Linked DNA regions of Panacibacter ginsenosidivorans. The main gene of each other region encodes a partner of the protein of the gene in region 2 in a complex. Links are inferred from orthologs where the notes say so. Each region holds a gene or a part of one and is shown on either strand. Other genes may lie near its edges.

The links.
Region 1: rplI (region 2) and FRZ67_RS22945 share a complex: the UniProt entries of both Bacillus subtilis proteins name them as parts of the 50S ribosomal subunit. The link is inferred for Panacibacter ginsenosidivorans from one-to-one orthologs.

The regions. Positions count from the first base shown.
Region 1 is NZ_CP042435.1:5,441,922-5,449,273, reverse strand. What follows is about bases 1,564-4,431. They hold FRZ67_RS22945 (type B 50S ribosomal protein L31), read right to left. Parts: upstream 3,190-4,431; coding sequence 2,938-3,189; downstream 1,564-2,937. Other genes in these bases: FRZ67_RS22935 (TonB-dependent receptor domain-containing protein), read right to left, coding at 4,094-4,431; FRZ67_RS22940 (YajQ family cyclic di-GMP-binding protein), read right to left, coding at 3,388-3,879; serA (phosphoglycerate dehydrogenase), read right to left, coding at 1,625-2,857. Outside these bases: 30S ribosomal protein S12 methylthiotransferase RimO, read right to left, coding at 1-1,136; FRZ67_RS22955 (hypothetical protein), read left to right, coding at 1,255-1,533; more of FRZ67_RS22935, read right to left, coding at 4,432-6,556; FRZ67_RS22930 (TolB family protein), read left to right, coding at 6,858-7,352. UniProt on the Bacillus subtilis protein: While neither of the L31 paralogs is essential, this protein does not seem to function as the main L31 protein.
Region 2 is NZ_CP042435.1:3,968,057-3,975,388, reverse strand. What follows is about bases 2,522-5,369. They hold rplI (50S ribosomal protein L9), read right to left. Parts: upstream 4,245-5,369; coding sequence 3,798-4,244; downstream 2,522-3,797. Other genes in these bases: FRZ67_RS16655 (phytanoyl-CoA dioxygenase family protein), read left to right, coding at 5,324-5,369; rpsF (30S ribosomal protein S6), read right to left, coding at 4,607-4,963; rpsR (30S ribosomal protein S18), read right to left, coding at 4,337-4,603; FRZ67_RS16675 (pyruvate dehydrogenase complex E1 component subunit beta), read right to left, coding at 2,544-3,530. Also shown: FRZ67_RS16685 (choice-of-anchor tandem repeat GloVer-containing protein), read left to right, coding at 1-178; FRZ67_RS16680 (TonB-dependent receptor), read right to left, coding at 347-2,356; more of FRZ67_RS16655, read left to right, coding at 5,370-6,181; FRZ67_RS16650 (dodecin family protein), read left to right, coding at 6,268-6,480; FRZ67_RS16640 (hypothetical protein), read left to right, coding at 6,830-7,332. UniProt on the Bacillus subtilis protein: Binds to the 23S rRNA.

The DNA.
Region 1 (7,352 bases), 1.5 Mb from region 2 along the record:
ACTTTAAATACCTTACCTACCTTTTCTACATTCTTTTCATAACTTATTTCCTGCTGCAGTTCCATGATCTCCTGTGCACGTGCCTGCTTTTCTTCCGCAGGCACATCATCAATTAAAGCATAACCACTCGTTCCTTCTTCATGACTGTAAGTGAAAATGCCGACACGATCAAAACGCATACGTGTAAGAAAATCTTTGAGCTCTTCCACATCTTCTCTTGTCTCGCCAGGGAAACCTGCTATTAAAGTTGTGCGCAAACAAATGCCCGGATTCTTTTCACGAATAGCTGCAATCAATTCTTCCATTTCCTGTCTTGTGCTTTGGCGCTTCATTGCTTTCAGCATGTTATTGCTTGCATGCTGCAAAGGCATATCAAGATAGTTACAGATATTGCTGCGCTCACGCATAACATCCAACACTTCAAGCGGAAACTTATTGGGGTAAGCATAATGTAAACGAATCCATTCAATTCCTTTTACATCAGCCAGTTTATTCAATAATTCTGCAAGCATTCTTTTCTTGTAAAGATCGAGACCATAATAAGTAAGTTCCTGCGCAATAAGCATGATCTCTTTAACGCCACGCCGGACAAGGCTCTCGGCTTCTTTAACCAAATCTTCCATCGACCTGCTGACATGCGCACCACGCATTAAAGGAATTGCACAGAATGCACAGGTTCTGTTACAACCTTCACTGATCTTTAAATAAGCATAATGTTTTGGTGTGCCAAGCATGCGTTCACCAAGCAACTCACTTTTATAATCAGCATCAAATTGTTTTAAAATGAGTGGTAATTCAAGAGTGCCAAACCACGCATCAACTTCTGGAATTTCCGCTTCAAGATCGCTACGGTAACGTTCACTTAAACAACCGGTAACATAAACTTTGTCAAGTTTACCTTTCTTTTTTAATTCAACCTGGTCGAGAATAGTATTTACGCTTTCTTCTTTTGCCTTGTCAATAAAACCGCAAGTATTTACCACAACTATGTTATGATCAAGTTTACTGTTCTCATGCACCACATCAATTTCATTTGCTTTCAGCTGGCCACTCAGCACTTCACTATCCACCAGGTTTTTACTGCAACCAAGTGTTATAATGTTCACCTTATCTTTTTGTAATGTTCTTGATTTCATAATAAGGTTGCAAAGTTATGTTTTTACAGGAAGAGTTTATTGGCACCTATGCCTTTAATTGGCGCAGTTATTGAATTCTTTTGAATGAAACAGATCTTTTAAACTTAAAAGTATTCATATGAAACAGTTAATTAAAGGTTCAGGCTTTAAAGCTCTTTTTACGAGCATTATGATATTAATATATCAGTTCACACAGGCACAGGAATCACCAAAAGTAGAAGTAAACAATACAGATGTGGGCACCTGGATTGGCCAGAACTGGATTTGGGTTGTTGGAATCATTGCTTTACTGATTATTATACTTATAGCAAGTGGGGGAAAGCGCAGCTCTAAAACCACGACCATCCGCAGAGATGATGGAAAAACAACAACAATCACTACGGAAAAAGTAGATTAAATAAATCACAAGGCATGTGGAAAATGGGTAAATCATACCACATAATAAAAGGACGCCAAAAGCGTCCTTTATATTTTATTGTAATAATTATTTAGTAAAGTATCCTCACCTTAATCGTTTCTTTCACATCTCTCAATAATTCTAAAGCCTGTTTGGAAAGTTTCTTATCTACATCTAAAACCACGTACCCAATTTCATTATTTGTTTGTAAATACTGACCAACAATATTGATGTGATGACTTGCCAGTTCTGTATTAATTGCACTCAATACACCCGGTACATTTTTGTGAATATGTAATATTCTATGTGCACCTTCTACCGGTGGCAGGCTGATTGCAGGCACAGTATGCGAGCCATAAGTGATTCCTTTCTCGAGATAATTGAAAAGTTTTGCACTTACATCATCACCAATATTTTGCTGTGCTTCTTCAGTTGATCCACCAATATGTGGGGTAAGAATCACATTGCTTAATCCTTGTAATGGTGTTTCAAATTTATCTCCATTTTTTTCAGGTTCCCATGGAAATACATCTATTGCTGCACCTCCAAGTTCGCCTTCCTTCAATGCTTTTGCCAATATAGCAAGATCAACAACTTCTCCCCTGGCATAATTAATAAGAATTGCGCCTTTCTTAAAATGTTTGATATTGCCCTTATTAATAAGATTCTTTGTTTGTGCTGTTTCAGGTACATGCAGTGAAACAATATCCGCAGCATTTAAAAGCTCTTTCAGGCTCCTGCAGGAAGCTGCATTACCCAAAGGCAGTTTGGTTTCCACATCATAAAATAAAACTTTCATACCAAGCGCTTCTGCAAGTACACTTACCTGGCTGCCAATATTTCCGTAACCTACCAAACCTAACGTTTTACCGCGCAATTCAAAACTGCCTTTTGCTTCTTTATTCCAAAGACCTTCATGCGCAGCTTTGTTCTTATCCGGTATGCGGCGTATCAACATTATAGAGAGCCCAATCACCAGTTCTGCAACACTTCTGGTATTACTATAAGGAGCATTAAAAACTACAATTCCTTTTTTGGTTGCTGCTTTTAAATTCACCTGGTTTACACCAATACAGAAACAGCCTATTGCCTGCAGTTTGGTTGCTGCTTCCAAAACTTTCTCTGTTATCTGTGTTTTGGAACGAATACCCAGCAAATGCACATCTTTCACTTCCTTTATCAATTCTTCTTCGCTTAGTGCACCGCCGATCTTTTTTACATTGGTATAACCGTTTTGCTTAAAGTGCTGCACAGCTTTGTCGCTGATATTCTCCAAAAACAGGATCTTAATTTTTTCTTTGGGGTAACTTGTAAGTTGGCTCATCGTTGTTGTTGCTTGCTAAAGGATTATATAAAGCAAAATCCCCCCGTTTTTTACTGCGGAGGGATTTTAATATCAGAAGGTTATTTTTTCTTTTCGTAACGCTTCTTGAATTTGTCGATACGTCCCGCAGTATCTACCAGTACATTCTTACCGGTATAAAATGGATGCGATGTATTCGAAATTTCCAGCTTTATCAGCGGGTATTCATTACCATCTTCCCATTTAATTTTTTCTTTGGAACCGCCTGTAGAACGACCAAGAAATGCATGACCGTTGCTCATGTCTTTGAAAACAACAAATTTGTAACTTTCCGGATGGAGACCTTTTTTCATTTTTATGATTTTAGGCTGCACGGATTTTGCCGTACAATTTAAAAATTGGAGCGCAAAGATAAGTTCGGGAAGGTTTTAAACCAAATTGAATTTAAAGTAAAGCAATTATGCGCCCAACATCCTGTTTCCTATGGCATCTTTGGTTGCGTCGCACACTTCAGGTTTTTGGAACTTATGGCAACAATTGCCCCCGTTTATTTACGATTTCATATTGGTAAACTGAAGCGGGAAGGCAAGGTTAGCTCCTCTCAGCATGGCAATAACTTCCTGCAGATCATCTATTTTTTTGGCAGTTACGCGTACTATCTCATCCATTATTTGTGCCTGCACTTTTAGACCTGAATCTTTTATAAGCTTTACGATCTTCTTTGCATCATCCTGTTTTAAACCATTGGTTACGGATACTTCTTTCTTTACCACTTTACCACTGGGGTAAGCATCTTTTTCAAAGTTGAAGGCATTACCATCGATGCCCTGTTTTATAGCACGGCTGATAATAACATCAATGACCTGTTTCATTTTCATATCGCTTTCTACTTCTATGTTTACGATATAGTCTTTTTTATTGAGCTCTATGGAAACATGCGAGTCTTTAAAATCGAAACGATTACTGATCTCTTTCTTTACAGTGTTGATTGCGTTATCTAAAGTTTGAAGATCAACTTTACTGGCAATATCAAATGATGGCATGGCAAAAAGTTTATAATTGATAATTGATAGCCGGCAAAAATACAAATGTGCATTGACTGATGTAACAGTAAGACGCTAAATTGTTGAATAGAATTACTGAATGTACAAGTGAGTGACACAACAAAACCTTAATAGCAGCACCGCAGCTAAGTGCATAAAATAAAAAGCCCCGGTAGAAACCGGGGCCGGAATTATAATGCACATGAGAAAAATTTTACTGCTGACCACCAGTATTTACGCGGCTCTTTTCGTCATCGGCACCTGTATTATGACGACGTGGAGCCGGATTATTTACTTTGCCAAAACGATACGTAAACGAGATGATAGCCCTGCGGTTATCCCAATAACTATGTATTTGTGTGTAACCTTTGTTAAGATCGGTGCTTCCCCTGAAACTCATAAGATAAAAGGGATCGCGGAGATTGAGACGGATGGAACCTTTGTCTTTCAAAATTTTTTTGCCGCCGCCTACTGAAAACATTCCCATCGGTAATGAAAGAATGGCGCTGCTTTCTAAATTTTTGCCACGGTAAAAACCACTAGCCTCTGCAGACCATCCTTTATTAAACGTAAACTGACTGCTCATATTGGCTGTGTAAGAAGTAAGGCCAAGATCAATCTGCTCACCGTCAATAGTTCCTTTGTAATGGTTATTGAATACATTAGCGAAAACGTTTATTGACCACCACTTCGCCAGTTTTGTATTATAACTAACGGCTAAACCAATGTTTTTATTGGACGCTATATTTTGCTTGGTTTGATAAGTAGTGTAGTTAGAATCGCCGGGTTCACGTTTTGTTATCAATACATCATTAATGATATCTGAAACAGTTGTATAGTTTGCTGATATATTTAAGGCGCCTTTATAATTATAACTTAGTTCAAAGTTATGACTGAATTGTGGCTGAAGATCCGGGTTTCCCTGGCGATACGTATATCGATCAAGCTGGTACTGGAACGGGTTCAGATCCTGGTAGCCCGGCCTTTCTATTCTTCTGCCATATGACAAACCAAAAGTGTTGTTATCATTCAGATTATAACTGAAATATGTGGTAGGAAAGAGTTTGGTATAATTCTTTTTAAAAGCAATCTCTTTTGAAACCTGATTGCCTTCTGCTATGGTTTGTTCTGCACGTAAACCGAGCTGTATACCAAATTTCTTTATTTGTTTTTGTAAATTGATATAAGCTGCATTGATGTTTTCTTTATAAATAAAATGATTGCTTCTTGTTTCATCATTTTCCCATTTACCGGTACCAGCGTCATAAATGGTGTATTGTGCATCATTATCAGTTTTTACATAACTGAATTTTACGCCAGCTTCGAGTGTTGCATTTTTCTTTAAAGGTTGCTTATAATCTGCTTTGAAGCTGTAGATATCGATGTTTGCAGGGAGGTAACCATTTAATAAAAAGGGGTCTTCTGATAAGTCTCCGTCAGAGTTGTACAAATAGTTATTGGAATATTGTTTGCCTTTTGTTCTGTATAAAATATAATCTGCATCTACTGATAATTCTTTTCCAGAGGTATCTAATTTCTGCTGCAGGTTAACATTAAACCCAACATTCGTCCATGGATCGTGTGTTTCTGAGTTTGCATCATTGTATTGTACAAAACGATGCAGGCTATCATAAATATTCGCAGTGCCTGTAGAAGTAAAACGATCATTATCAAGATAACTCGTCATTGCCACGCCAACAGTTGTATTCTTGCCGGCAAAATAATCTGCACCAAGTTTAAAGTTATGGGGCAAGCCTTTATACTTTCCATAAGTATGCTGCTCACTATATCTGTTAAATGCAGAATCCCTGCCTTCTCTTAAACTCCTGTTTATATAAATATCATTAAACCCCAACCAGTACGAATTTCCATACATACCATAAATATTAGTCTTCCCTTTGCGCCAGTTGAAATTGATATTATTAGTATTCTTAAAATATTTTGCAATAATAGCGCTGGTAGAAAAGCTGCCATTTAATCCATTGTTTACATTCTTTTTTGTCTTGATATTAATGATGCCTGTGTTACCTGCTGCATCATATTTTGCAGAAGGCTGCGTCATTATTTCTATCTGGTCAAGCTGATTGGAAGAAAGATTTTTCAGATAATTTGTCAGATCCTGCCCGGATAGATAAGATGGTTTACCATCAATAAATATTTTCACGCCCTGCTTTCCTTTCAAGCTTATCTCACCATCATTATTAACTGTAATGCCCGGAGATTTTTCTAAAACCTCTAATGCGGATAAACCAGTATTGGTTGGCGATGCTTCGACATTTACAATCGTTTTATCAATTTTATTTTCAATCAATGGCCTTGTTGATTTTACACTCACACCTGCTAAAGAAGCTGATGCATTGCTCATTACAAAATCTGCGTTTACTAATTTTTTGTCATCACTTACAACTATTGATGTGTAAGACTTTTGATACCCCACTGCATCAGCGCTCAATAAATAGTTACCATTGTTTACGTGTTCAAATTCAAATAACCCATTCTTATCTGTAACCTCCATTTTTATTAAAGAAGAGTCTTTTGCTTTCAGCAATGATATAGTCGCGGCCTCGATTACTTTCTTATCAGAAGAGATAATACTACCGGAAATTTTTCCAATAGTTTGCGCAAATGAAGTTGTAGCAATAAAAGCAGGGACAATGAACAGGTATATTTTTTTCATAACAGTATTTGGTGATTAATTCTACGTCCGATTTCGTAGAGCTAAGATGAACATTAGCACTTAAGCTAAAAATGCAAAATTGGACAAACGGAAGTTTTAAAATATTATCGGAAACCGTTCATCAAGCATCTATGATAAACGGAAAATAGATAGTGATGAATGAACGGTTTAAATAAATAATTCCTGATACTTTTATTACTAAATTTTTTTTGAACCGGACTAATAAATAAGCTTAACCTTTTGTTGCGTCGCACACTTATACGTCCTGTTCTTTATTCAACAAACAAAAACACTCTTACTCATGAGATCAAAATTTACTTTCACAACTATTATACTTTTTTGTTGCAACATTCTTTTAAAGGCACAACAGGTAACATATCCAGGCAAAGAATTGCCCGCAGATACAGCTAAGATTTTTGCAAAAGGAATTTTATCTGATGGTTTAAGCAACCGCGATTTCACCATCTCCCCTTCCGGTGATGAAATATTTTTCACTTTACAGGGGCAAAAATTTTCGAGCAGTACCATATTGTATATGCACAAAGAAAATGGCAAATGGTCTGCACCCGAAGTTGCTCCATTCTCTGGAATGTATCGTGATCTTGAAGCAACCTTTACAACAGATGGAAAAACAATTTTCTTTTCTTCAGACAGGCCAACAAGTGAGCAGGATTCTACAAACGATTTTGATATCTGGAAAGTAATTAAAACAAATAATAGTTGGGATGCTCCTGAACATTTGGGTTCTATAGTTAATTCTGATAAAGATGAATTCTATCCTTCATTAACAAAAAAC
Region 2 (7,332 bases):
CGAAGAAGTTACCATTCGCATTATTGATATTAATGGTAAAATCATCAGTACAACTTCTTATGAGGCATCAGGTAAGAACAGAATAGAGATCAATGCGGCACAATTAAGCCGTGGAATTTATTTTGCACAGGTACAAACACCAGATGGAAATGTTTCTCTAAAATTTATTAAACAATAATAGAAGAGACTCTTTATAAAAAAGAATGCAGCATAAGCTGCATTCTTTTTGTTTTTGAACCGGACTGCATTACTGCTATGATGCTTTACTTGCGTCGCACTCCTGTACTATCGTTCACTATGCAGCATTGGCAAACAACTTTTATTTAAGCGTTGCTTTAAATTATTATTACAGGTTAATTGCTATTCCTACGTAATAATTTCTTACAGGTGCCGGGTTAAAATACCTACCACCAAATGCGTTGATATCATTTCCCAAACTATACCCTTCATTCAGTAAATTATCTGCACCGGCAAAAATTTTCAGTTTCATTTTATGTAAAAGAAAATCTTTTCCCATTTTCAACTGCAGCAAATGATAAGGCTTAGCTGATACAGTGCTTGCATCATCCAATGATATAGATGATGTATAATTGAAAGTTATGTTAGTATAATAATCATGCATAAATTTTACATCAACACCACTTACATCAATAGCACGCGGTACACCTGTTAATTTATTACCTGAATAATCATTACTGCCTGATTTGTATGAATCAAATTTGTAAGGCTGGTAGCTAAAGCTGTTCCATATATTTAATGATTGTACAAATCCCTGATGAGCATTAATAATATTTGCATTCATCCAAAGCTCTGCACCTTTTTGTATCGTTCCTCCTGCATTTACAAAATACTCATTACCATTATCATCTACTCTTCGCACAATAGCGTCTTTCAAAGCAAAATAATAGAAGGATGCATTGTATTGAAGTTTATTATTAACAACAGATCCTTTTATTCCTGCTTCGTAATTCCATCCATATTCAGCCTGCAAAGTATTTGTAAATAAACCACTCGAAGGCAGCACTTCTGCAAGTGTTGGTGGCGAAAACCCTTTTGCAGCAACAGCATACAATGAAACATTTTTTATAATGCTATAAGTTATGCCAACTCTTGGACTTACCGTATTCCCTGTTTTTTTGGTTATGGGATACACACCTGAACTGTCTGTCAGGCGGCTATATTTATATTGCAAATTATTATTACTTAAACCTGCCTGGAATAACCATTTGCCGGTTGTTATGTTTACCTGGGCAAATAAAAAATATTGCGTTGTATATACGCGGTCTTTATATTGATTATCTCCCAGAGTTCCACCATTGTTGTCATACACTCTTATATAAGAGTTATTGTATTGCAACTCTCCACCGGCATTCGTTTTTAGCGTAAAGCTATTCCCTTTGTTAATTGTGTATTGGAAATCTGTTCTGCCGCTATAGTTGAACTCCTTTCGTTTTTCATAGTTGGTGATAAAAGGATTTTTAAAATCAGTATGATTAAAAACAAACGACGTTGTATTATTAAAATGTTTTGCAAATGCTGACCGAAACGTAACGGCACCAAAATAAGTTTTGTTATACACGCCTGCATTTTGTTCTACTGCTCCGGGAGTTGAACCTGATGGCTGCCTTGCCAGTGTTGGTAAAGAATCCATTTGTTTTTGTGTAATACCGCCGGGGGTTTCGTAATGCAGGTTGGCATAAAAGCCAAGGAATAAAAGAGAAGATGTTTTATTTAACTTCCAGTTGAATTTACCCTGAACAATATCTTTTCTCAATGCGCTTTGCTGACGATAACCATCGCTTTGAGTATGTGATTGCTGAAGGCCAAAGAACAATTTATCGGTATGTTCTTTTATACTTACATACTCTTTAAATAATCCATACGATCCACCACTAAGACCTGCATCTATACCGCGTTTATCATCTGTATTTAAAATAACTGCGCCTCCGGTATTGGCTCCATAAAAACTGGAAGATGGTCCTTTTATAATTTCGATTGAGGAGAGTTCATTAAGATCAATAAGATTTAAATAAGTGTTGCCCGTTGCATCTGTTAATGGCACATCATCCATATATATTTTCACATTCCGTACACCAAACGGAGAACGTAATAAGCTACCCCGCATGGAAAGACGGTAACTACCGGGAGAACGTTCTTCCATTCTTACACCTGCAATTGTATTTAATAAAGGAACCATCGAAGTTCCATCATAACGCATCAACTGTTGTTTGTTTAACAGAGCAACAGAAGCTGGTACATCTTTCCATTTTAAACCTGATGCAAATGCGGTAACGGTTACTGCATTTAAGGATGCTGTATCTGATGAAGTAGCATTATTATTTTGTGCAGTGCACATTATACTGCATAGTAATAAGCAAACAACCAAACTGTAATTAGCTGAATATTGATTAGAATGTACAAGGGTGCGACGCAAGCAAAGCATCATAGTAGTAATGTAATTTGGTTCAAAATAAAATAAAAAAACCCGTGCATTTGTGGCAGCGGGATTGATAATATAGTTTAGTTACGTTATATAAAGCTTTCTACTTTTTCATATACATCACTTCTTTTACCAGTTTTACTGTGCGTGGTACATCCGGGAGGTAAGCAGCGGCAAGATTTGGCGCATAGTGCATAGGTGCATCCGCACTGGTGATGCGACGGATGGGTGCATCAAGATAATCGAAACCTTCCTTCTGAATGCGGTACGAAATTTCAGAAGAAACAGAACACATAGGCCATTGTTCTTCAACAATTACCAAACGGTTTGTTTTCTTTACACTGTCAAGAATCGTTTGCCAATCTAATGGACGAATCGTTCTGAGATCAATAACTTCTGCGCTTACACCTTCTTTCTCTAACTCAGCAGCAGCACTTAAAGCCACTTTCATCATTTTATTATAAGAAACGATGGTCACATCGCGGCCTTGTTTTTTTACATCGGCTTTGCCCAATGGAATGTAATATTCTTCTTCAGGTACTTCGCCTTTATCACCATACATTACTTCACTTTCCATATATATTACCGGATCTTCTTCATAACGGATGGCTTGTTTCAATAAACCTTTAGCATCGTAAGGTGTAGAAGGCGAAACCACTTTTATACCGGGAATATTTGCATAGTAACTTTCAAAAGCTGTAGAGTGTTGTGCACCAAGCTGACCTGCGCTGCCGTTGCCACCACGAAAAACGATGGGACAACCAAGCTGACCGCCACTCATGGCAAGCATTTTAGAACCTGTATTTAAGATCTGGTCTAACGCCAATACAGCAAAGTTCCAGGTCATATATTCAACAATAGGCCGTAACCCGTTTTGCGCCGCACCCACACCGATAGCAGTAAAACCAAGCTCTGCAATAGGTGTATCAATTACACGTTTTGGACCAAATTCTGCCAGCATACCCTGGCTTACTTTGTAAGCGCCGTTGTATTCGGCAACTTCTTCACCCATCAAAAATACCCTGTCGTCTCTTCTCATTTCTTCGTTCATGGCCTCACGGATGGCCTCACGAAAAGCAATTTGTCGCATAGTTTATAATTGGTTTGTGCGCTTAAATCCTGATTGTTACGGGATGCAAAAATATAGGTTTATAGGTTATAAAATACAAAGGACGTTTTGCTTTGCTGATAAATGTTTGGAGCGCTGAAGTGTGCGACGCAAGAGGCGATGCTATAGAATTCAAAAGTTGGGTTCAAAAGAAAAATGGTCGGATAGAAAACAGTTAGATCAAACAAAAAACCACCACAAAAATGTGATGGTCTTATAATGTAAACTGTATGTAGACGTTAGAGCGAATTATTCGCCTACCACTTCGAATTCCATTTCTGCAACGTTGCCGCCGCCGAAATCGATAGAAGATTTGTAAGTGCCTAATTCTTTCACCTCATCAACGATGGTGATGCGTTTGCGATCGATCTCATAACCTTTCTGATCTTTGATAGCGCGTGCAATCTGAAGAGCTGTAACGCTTCCGAAGATCTTGCCGCTGGTGCCTGTTTTTGCACCGATCTTTACAGGGCCGCTTTGTAAAGCAGCAATTACCTGTTTAACCTGCGCCAGCATTGCAGCTTCTTTTCTGGCTTTTACTTTCAGCTTTTCTTCTAATTGTTTAAGATTAGAAGGGCTTGCTTCTACCGCAAGTTTCCGGGGGATCAAATAATTACGGGCATAGCCGTTCTTTACCTTAACCGCTTCATTTGCCTGGCCCAGTGTATCTACATCCTGGATTAATATTACCTGCATTGTTTTGTTTTTTAGTTCCCAAGAGCCCAATCGGTGAATTTGATTTAGACTGTCTCCGCTGTAAAACGGATTAGGGATGGTTACTAATTATTCTATTTCAAAAGATCAGTTACAAAAGGTAACAGTGCCATCTGGCGTGCCTTTTTAATGGCATCTGAAACCTTGCGCTGATATTTTAAAGAGTTACCTGATAAACGGCGGGGAAGAATTTTACCCTGCTCGTTGATGAATTTCTTCAGGAACTCGATGTCTTTGTAGTCGATGTATTTTATACCATACTTTTTGAAACGGCAGAATTTCTTTTTAGGTTTTTCCTGCTTTATCGCCGTAAGGTATTTTATTTCGTTTGCCTTTGCCATGATTTATATGGTTGCTACTTTTTCAATTCCTGTAGGTACACCACTTCTCTTTTTGGCATTGTACTCGACGGCGTATTTATCGAGTGCAGTGATCATGTGACGCATCATATGCTCGTCACGTAGCATTTGTACTTTAAACTTCTCATTGAAGCTGGATGGCGCACTGTATTCCAGAACCCAGTAAATACCTGTGGTTTTCTTCTGGACAGGATACGCCAGTGATTTCAGACCCCAGGGATTGCTGTGCGTAATGCTTCCGCCGTGCTCAATTATATAGTCGGCGTACTTTTTCTGGGCAGCTTTAAATTCTTCCTCAGAAAGCACAGGGGTAAAAATCACCATCAATTCGTAATTGTTCATTACCCTGAAATTTTTTGTTATTAAATAGATTTTCGGGCGGCAAAGGTAAGGGAAGCAATTGGATTATTGGAGCTGGAACTCAGTAATTTTTGGTATTTGTTTTTTAACCCGGCAAAAGTAAAAAGATGAAGCTTCAGTTGCGTCGCACTCTTGTACGTTCTGTTCAATACTGAACAGGCATATGAGGTTTTGTAATATTTGATAATCAGTAGTTTATCAGCAAAACCACCGCAGTAAATGATTAAGGCAAACTTTATCAAAGATTAGAAATATCAGTACATTTTACAGGTGCAATTGTTTTACATTTATCCCCGCTTAAAGTGGTCAGTGTAATTTTAATATCATCAAAAAAATTATTTTATGGCACAAATACTTAACGATGCTGATGTGAAAGCCTTTCATAAAGATGGCTATGTAATTGTAAAGAATTTCTTCAGCAAACAGGAAATTGATAAGCTTTATAGCATTGCAACCGGAGATGCAGTGGTAAAAGAAAATGCAGTTGATTTGAATGATCAAAGCGGACGCAAAACAAAACTTACGTTGTGGTTTACACCGGGTAATGACGTTTATAGTATGTTGCTCCGCAGCGAAAGAATGGTAAAATCCGTTGGCAAATTATTAGACAGTGATAGTCCTGTTTGTCATTTTCATACAAAGCTTATGCAAAAAGAGCCACGGGTTGGCGGCGCCTGGGAATGGCACCAGGATTACGGTTACTGGTACAAGAACCAGTTTCTTTTTCCGGACCAATTGGTGAGCGTAATGATTGCGTTAACAGAAGCGAATAAAGCCAATGGATGCTTACAGGTAATAAAGGGCTCACACAAAATGGGACGCGTGAACCACGGCTTTAGTGGTGAACAGGTGGGTGCAGATATGACCATGGTAAATAATGCACTGCAAACAATGGAACATGTATATGTAGAAATAGAACCGGGAGATGCCTTATTCTTTCACAGCAATATTTTACACCGCAGCGAAGCCAATCTCAGCGATAAACCAAGATGGTCTCTCATCTCCTGTTATAATTCATTAAGTAATCATGCATACAATGATGAAAGTACTTCGTGGAGAGAACCGGTAAAAATAGTACCAGACAGTGCGTTGATGGATGCTGCGATTGGCGGCGCTTCAACTGATGGTGACTTCCTAAAAAAAGAAAAAGACCCTGCACTAAAAGAAACAGGTTGGGAAAAAGAAGTAGCCACAAGCTAATAAACAACAAAAGAATTTTTGTATTTAATGCTGCCTTTGTATCTTCCGCTCAACAACATTTACACTCATTAATTTAAAACATTGCTATGCCACTTGTAAAAGTTATCGAAGTGATTGCATCTTCAGAAGTAAGTATAGATGATGCTATACGAAACGCTGTAAAAGAAGCATCCAAAACCATCCGCAACATTGATTCTGTTTGGGTAAAAGATATTAAAGCACATGTAAAGGGTGGAAACATTACAACATTTGGGGTTATTTGTAATATTTCTTTCAGGCTCGATTCATCACCCATTTAAAGGAATTGGAAAACAAAAAACACCCGCTATATAACCGGGTATTATTATGAAAGTTTGCTGTTAAAAAATTCATTTTAGTATACCTGTAAATGATCCGTTGAAACTTTGCTTTTGGTAAGTTGGCCAAAATGATGCAAATAAAAGATGCATCCTAATTTTGGCGGCTAATTGTATTTCTTTATTTTTGCTGCCCTATAACAAATAAGTTATTGTACGGAGGTTGTAGCTCAGTTGGTTAGAGCGTCAGTTTGTGGCACTGAAGGCCGTGGGTTCGAGACCCATCATCCTCCCGTAGTAAGCCTTGTAAACGCAAACCGTTTACAAGGCTTTTTTTATTAAAATAATAACTATGAATAATACCCTTTTACTGGTTCCTTTTGTTGCGGCCTTACTTTCATGGCTAATGATAAAGTTTGCCGTCAGAAGTATATTCAGACCTTTCAAAGTAATTAATATTGCCGGTATTAGATGGCGCGGCTTATTACCAAAAGTGAAAGAGGGAATGACTGTTTCTATTGCACATGCCGTAAATATTGAAATACTTAACTCCTCATTCATAAATGAAAAGCTCACAGGACCTGAAACGCTTGAAAAAGCGATGCCTGCGATTGAAGCCCATATTGATAATTTCCTAGATCATAAACTAAAAGAAGCAATTCCTGTTATATCTATGTTCATTGGTGAGAAAATTACTAACCAGTTGAAAGAGTTGTTTTTGGAAGAGTTAAAAGAGCTTTTTCCGTCAGTTATGTCGCAGTTTATTGGCAACTTGTCGCAAAGCAGTGAACTCGAAAAGGAGATTGTGTTAAAATTGCAATCGGTTTCTATAGAAAAAACTGAAGCGCTCTTTTA